Regions from separate parts of the Undibacterium sp. Ren11W genome, predicted to be linked through region 1. Evidence: predicted binding sites of a transcription regulator. Region 1 holds the regulator's gene; the other holds the start of a gene.
What was found. Region 1 encodes LexA, which represses DNA repair genes until DNA is damaged. Its sites were predicted from a motif close to ACTGTATNNNNATACAGT; they were not measured.

Region 1 (3,403 bases):
TTTCCGTGGCGATCCGTCCTCTGCTTTGCTGGAGGTCTTGGATCCAGAGCAAAATCATACTTTTTCGGATCATTACATTGAGGTTGATTTCGATTTGTCAGATGTGATGTTCGTCGCTACTTCAAACTCATATAACATCCCGGCCGCGCTGCTAGACAGGATGGAAGTGATACGTTTGTCTGGCTACACTGAGGATGAAAAGACCAGTATCGCACAGCGTTATTTGTTGCCGAAACAGATAAAAAATAACGGTCTTAAAGAAGAAGAAATTACCATCGCAGAAACCGCAATACGCGACATTATTCGTTATTACACACGTGAAGCAGGGGTGCGTTCACTTGAGCGCGAAATCTCCAAGATCTGTCGCAAGGTCGTGAAGATGTTGTTGCTTAAGAAGACCGAAAAGAAAGCCACCATCAATTCGAAAAATATCGACAAATACCTTGGTGTGCGTCGTTATGATTTCGGTGTGGCAGTCAAAGACAATCAGGTTGGGCAAGTTGTGGGTTTGGCGTGGACTGAGGTCGGCGGTGATTTATTGACGATAGAAGCCGTAGCAATGCCGGGTAAGGGGGGCGTGATACGCACTGGCACCTTGGGTGATGTGATGAAAGAGTCGATCGAAGCTGCCCGTACAGTGGTGCGTAGTCGCGCTAAGCGCTTGGGGATTAAAGCGGATGTGTTCGAAAAAAGTGACATTCATATTCATGTTCCTGAAGGTGCTACGCCGAAGGATGGACCTTCGGCCGGTATCGCGATGACGACCGCTTTGGTTTCTATCTTCACTGGCATACCTGTAAGAGCTGATGTGGCGATGACTGGTGAGATTACCTTGAGAGGCGAGGTCTTGCCTATTGGTGGGCTGAAAGAGAAATTACTAGCAGCTCATCGCGGCGGGATCAAGACAGTGTTAATACCTGAGGAGAATGCGAAAGATTTGACTGATATCCCGGACAATGTCAAAAATAAACTGGAAATTATCCCAGTGCGTTGGATAGATAAAGTCTTGGAAATTGCCTTGGAACGTCAACCTGTGGCATTGACTGATGAGGACGTGGCGCTCGCCGCTACTGCAAAGCCAGATGCTGCAGTCGAGGCTTCGACAATTAAGCATTAATGCCGTATTGGGTCTGTGCTTGTATTGGCATAGGCATCAATGCCTAATAAAAAACGCCCGATAATTTATCGGGCGTTTTTTATTGACAGACTTACTTCTATTGAATGGATTGCTGTTTTAAAAGCGGCATGTCCGAAGCGCAATCTGCATGCGGGCCGCAGCATGCCTGGCTCGAAAGCCGCATGGATAGGGCGCCTTGGCGCTATGCCTCTTTAAGACCAACTGCGCAGTAGCCCAACGGCCAAGCCTTCCAGTGAAAAATCGGTTTCGGTGTCGCTGACTTTGATAATTGGATAATCTGGATTTTCTGGGATTAACTCTATGCCAGTGCTGGTTTTTTTGTAGCGTTTGACGGTGACGTCATCCCCTAGTCTGGCAACCACGATTTGTCCATTGCGGGCCGTATCTGATTTTTTCACAGCTAATAAATCGCCGTCCAAAATACCCGCGTCACGCATTGACAAGCCACGTACTTTAAGCAGGAAATCCGGTTTTGCGGAAAAAAGAGCTGGATCCACATTGTAGGTGGCCTCTACATGCTCAGTAGCGAGTATTGGTGAGCCAGCGGCAACTCGCCCAACCAATGGCAGGCTCAATTGCATCAGGGCTGGATGTGGCAATGCCATTTGTATTCCAGGCATGTGGCTAGATAGTTCGGATTCTAGGAGTCGTATGCCACGTGAGGTGCCTGCTGCTATTTCGATTACGCCTTTTCGCGCTAGTGCCTGCAGGTGTTCTTCTGCTGCGTTGGTCGAGCGAAATCCAAGTTCTGTTGCGATTTCTGCTCGCGTCGGCGGGAAGCCTGTGTTTTGAATGGCATCCTTGATCAGGTTCAGGATCTGCTCTTGGCGAGCGGTAAGTTTCAGCATGATGGTTCTTTCAATTAGCTGTATGTATATGCAGACTGTATTTTTATACAGTAAAGTCACTTATGCAAGTAAAACCTGTTAAAAACTCAGGAATAAATGATTTAACTGATACAGGCTCTGCTAGGGTGCTAGTTGAATTCTCCTCATTCATAGAACTAATTGTACAAAATTTGAAAATCGGTTACTATTGTCGGCTTTCCTCTTCCCGCACTCGTCTTGACGCCGAGGCGGGCATCTTTTTATTGTCCACAAGGAGAATATATGCGTCATTATGAAATAGTATTTATCGTACACCCGGATCAAAGCGAGCAAGTGCCTGCAATGATCGAACGCTACAAAGCTAGCGTTACTACACGTGGTGGTCAAATCCATCGCGTTGAAGACTGGGGTCGCCGTCAACTTGCCTACATCGTTCAGAAATTGGCTAAAGCTCACTATGTTTGCATGAACATAGAGTGTGATGCTGAAACTTTGCTTGAGTTGGAAACAGCATTCAAATTTAACGATGCCGTTTTGCGTCACCTCACAGTTAAAATGAAAAAAGCTGAAACAGCGCCATCTCCAATGATGAAAGCAGTTCAGAAAGAAGATGCAGCTAAGACGCAACGCGTTGAAGCACCTGCAGCTTAATAGTTTTAACGAAGGACGCGTAATTATTTGTGAATGAGCTTAAAGTCGTTGCTAGCATTGCAGAAAAATCAGCGCTGCGTTATACGCCAGCCGGAATTCCGATAGCAACTGCGGTATTAATGCATCACTCTAAGCAAGAACAGGCGAGCACCCAGCGCCAGGTTGAATTTGAAATCACTGCAGTTGCTGCAGGCGCTATTTCTAAGCGATTCCTGGAAATACAATTGGGTGTCACGATGTTATTCACAGGTTTTTTAGCGCGTAAAAATCGCAACAGCAAAAGTCTCGTTTTTCATATCACTGATTTTCAGGAAAATGAGTTCGAGACACCTTTACTAGATTAGGAGCCTAAAATGGCATTCGGTAAAAAATTTGATAAAAGCAAACTGAAGCAAAAGCGTCAGCAACAAAATCCATTGTTCAAACGCAAGAAGTTCTGCCGTTTTTCAGCAGGACATGTAGCTGCAGTTGATTATAAAGACATCGATACACTGAAAGACTTCGTGCAAGAAAACGGCAAAATCATGCCAGCACGTTTGACTGGCACTGTAGCCTTGTACCAGCGCCAAGTTGATACAGCGATCAAGCGTGCACGCTACCTTGCGTTGCTGCCGTACACTGATCTGCATACAGCGTAATTAGGAGAAAAATATGCAAATTATTCTGATGGATAAAGTCGTTAATCTCGGCAATCTGGGTGATGTAGTTCGTGTTAAAGATGGTTATGCACGTAACTTTTTGATTCCACAACGTATGGCTCGCCGTGCAACTGCTGCTGCAATCGCTG
Region 2 (3,403 bases), 640 kb from region 1:
CGCTGATGGAAATCGGCGCTGGTCAAATCTACAGGACCTCGGTGAAAAGGATGGAAGAACGCGCCAGGAACCGGTTTAAAGATTGCCGGCCAACAAAGCAATCCGAACATCGAGTTGATCAATGTGTTTTCAACATAGTACACAGGCGCGTCATCTTGACTAAGATGATCTTTGACGACAGCTTCAACATAAAACGACGAGTCAGGATAAGGCAGCGTTAATTCAAAGCTCGTTACCTGCGCCATCGTAGGTAAGGCTTGATTGATATGGCCTAGCTTGCGATTGAGCCGTGGCGCACTACGTTGCAGCTGCTGATATTCTGCGTCGTTCTCTGGCGCCATTAATGCCAGATTTAAAAGTTCAAGCGCGGCGACCTGCTGCTCCGTCTTTTCTAATACACGAATGGTTCGTAGTCTCGAGCCAGGATAATTGCTCATCCGATAGATCATGAGCGCTTGGTCCCAATCTTTTTGTTTTTCGCATTGCTGTCCCATCTGGAACAAGAGCTTGTGGCGTCGGCCGTTGATCCAGTCATTATCGTTCACTATTTTTGCTAGCTCGGCTAGCACCAACGCTGTCGGCTCACCTTTGTCGAATAGCTCGCGGCAAACTTGCACTGCAATATAACTCTCCACATCGCGCCGCGTCTGGAAGCCTCGCGATTCTTTTGAGAACGGAATCACTTCGTATTGGTATATACCCAAGTCGGATAAAACAAACTCCGACCAATCTTGATACCAGTTTCCAAAGAAGATCAGTCGCAAACGATCGCACATAGGTTTATTTTGAATATGCAACACTCTATCCACTGAGGCTGGGTGCCAAGCGGAGAATGGTTTAGATCCATCAAACCTGCTTCGAAGGCAGTCGAGTTGTTCGGCTTTCTTGAGATTTTTATCTGCTGCAGTAAGTGAGAACGCGGCGACGATTTCAGGTTTTTGTAAGAGCTCAAAAAGTTGATCTAAGCTTAATGGCGGATCCGGCACAATCCATCCCCCTTTGATCAAAGATGAAATTGCCTCACTGGTATCGGCAATTTCAGCGTAGCTAAGTTTGCTTTCGCGGAAATAGTCCCCTTTACGCATCACCATGCGGACGAACAAAGCGCGGGAGGCTTGCGGCAAACTAAAAAAATCGTTAATGAAGCAATGCTCTTCGGGTATCAGCAGATCATCGTATCGTTCGCGCACCCAATCCAGTACTAGTTGGAAGTTATCTAGGTAGTACAGTGGGTTCGGTAATACTCGGTTCATCACGGACAGGCTTTGTCATTCACTGTATGTTTAAACTGTATATCTAATTGGCCAGAATTTGACTAATAATTCGTCGATTTGCATACGTTTTTATACCGCTAAACTGACTGAAATGTAGAAACTGAAAGGCCGTTAGCAAGTCTGACCTAGGTCTCTAATAATACATCATACTGAATATGCATACAGTATAAATTAATTCTTGGCGAAATCAACCCAAGTTATGCAATCATTTTTTTCCATTCATTATTTTGATCGTTAAAGTATTTCTTCTTGCTTATGAAATGCAAGATTAAACTAGACAACGACACCACCTTTGCTGTGTGAGTCAAACTCGTCGCTGTCGCTTTACCGCGATTCGTGGCCAGTTTTTCTTGACTTTCAACGCATGGACCTACATTCTGGCCAGTTTTTTCTTATCTGCCGAGGCCACTTTGACCACCAGGCGCAATTGATAAGCCGATGGCGCATTATCATTAGCCAAGCTTAAATCTAGCTCCCAAGATATGCCATCTTTGTTCTTGATAAAATGACGATGCGATTGGTCTTTGTCAGAAACCGGCGTCCATTTTTCTGTCTTAATCGCCATGCCGCTGGCATCCAGGAAATCCTTCGCGCTGTTAGCTATTTCCACACGGCCGCGCACTTCCCATTGCCTGGTATCACCGCGTTCTACGGTGCGCTCCCAAGGTGTACCCTCTGGCAGCAATATGGAGACATCCGGCATTTGATAGGCCGCCAGCAAGGCAAAGCTGCCCTTGCCGCCCGGATGCCATTCATACTCTATGCCACGTGCCACGTCTTGCGCGCGCAGTCTACCGATCTCACGATCAACCACATGCAGCGCGCCGTCCATACCAGCCGAGAGACCAGCGGTAGTGATGAACTTTCCGTTATCGACATAGCGGCGATTAGCTACGATATGCGCTTTGGGCTCCATTTTTTCGAGTTGAGGAATTGCGCCTGCGATGGTCGTCGCCGACAGGCCGTCCAGCAAACCAGCTTTACCAAGAATGAAGGCGCCGGTGCAGACCGACAGGACTGTCTTTACGTCGCCGCTGCGCTGACGTACCCATGCCAAGGCCTTGGGATTGTTAATGATGGCATTGACATTCCCACCCGGAATCAGCAACACATCTGCCTCTGGCGCATGATCAAGATCGAAATCGGGCTGCATCTTGATACCATAAGTTGAGTGCACACTTTCGGTGTTAGCCGCGACCGTAAAAATCTTTGCGCCTGCCTGGCCAAATACTTCCATGGGCCCGCTATAGTCAATATCTTGCACGCCTTCATATACCAGAACAGCCACCGTCAGCCGCGAGTTTTTGGCAATCATTTCCATGCCGTCGGTCGGGCAGATACCGGGCTTATCATATTCCTGCTCAGATCCCATGCCCGCCATATGCGAGTGATTGCCCATCTGGCAAATATACGTGGTCTTCGTTTTGCCTCCTGCACGCATCGATTTTCCATCGTCTGGAGGCGTGCTTCCCGCATGCGAAAAAAAAGTCGCGGTCGTCATCGTCATTGCTAATAGCGTTTGTTTGCTTAATTTATTAATTTGTTTCATGTGATTCCTTGTTGTTGTTGTTGTTGTTGTTGTTGTTGTTGTTGTTGTTGTTGTTGTTGTTGTTGTTGTGCTTTTTGTTAATTGCTGGCCTACCTTACATAGAACCTGTGTTACCGGAAATGACAATTACAACTTGATGTGTTCGTTCAAAACATAACCATAGCGATGTTTAATCCATTCAGTCCGTACTTTGCGACCAACGGGTAAATTGTTGGGGTAGGCTGCATAAAGAAGAAAGCCAAAGAATCGCTGTTGCGCAGTCTCTCTGTTGTTTATTGAAATTTCGCATCTGGTAAAATGAACACTACGCCCGCCGTCGCTTTCACTTGAAAAAAATATGTCGAAACAACTAAAACCTTTGCAACAACGAACCCTGTCTGAGATCCAAACCTTATCTGAACTTTTCGCCTGGCGTGCCGCCCTGACTCCGCAGCTCGAAGCGTACCGGCAGTTTAATGAGTTGCAAGGCGAATGGATCAGTTCTTCATGGCTAGAAACCTATCAACGTAGTCTAGAGTTCGCCAAAGCAATCGCTGTCTTGCAGCCGGAGCGCGGTGCGCGCATTGCGATTTTATTGCCC

Region 2: the regulator LexA is predicted to act here: its motif matches at 1,275-1,292, upstream of ACO0K8_RS03570 (VRR-NUC domain-containing protein).

The regions. Positions count from the first base shown of each region.
Region 1 covers NZ_JBMPPB010000001.1:138,363-141,765, forward strand. Annotated here, with positions in the region: gene lon (endopeptidase La) at 1-1,117, shown strand, start outside; gene lexA (transcriptional repressor LexA) at 1,330-1,986, opposite strand; gene rpsF (30S ribosomal protein S6) at 2,248-2,616, shown strand; gene priB (primosomal replication protein N) at 2,646-2,960, shown strand; gene rpsR (30S ribosomal protein S18) at 2,970-3,254, shown strand; gene rplI (50S ribosomal protein L9) at 3,268-3,403, shown strand, end outside.
Region 2 covers NZ_JBMPPB010000001.1:779,659-783,061, reverse strand. Annotated here, with positions in the region: gene ACO0K8_RS03570 (VRR-NUC domain-containing protein) at 1-1,253, opposite strand, end outside; gene ACO0K8_RS03565 (DJ-1/PfpI family protein) at 1,645-2,823, opposite strand; gene ACO0K8_RS03560 (AMP-dependent synthetase/ligase) at 3,161-3,403, shown strand, end outside.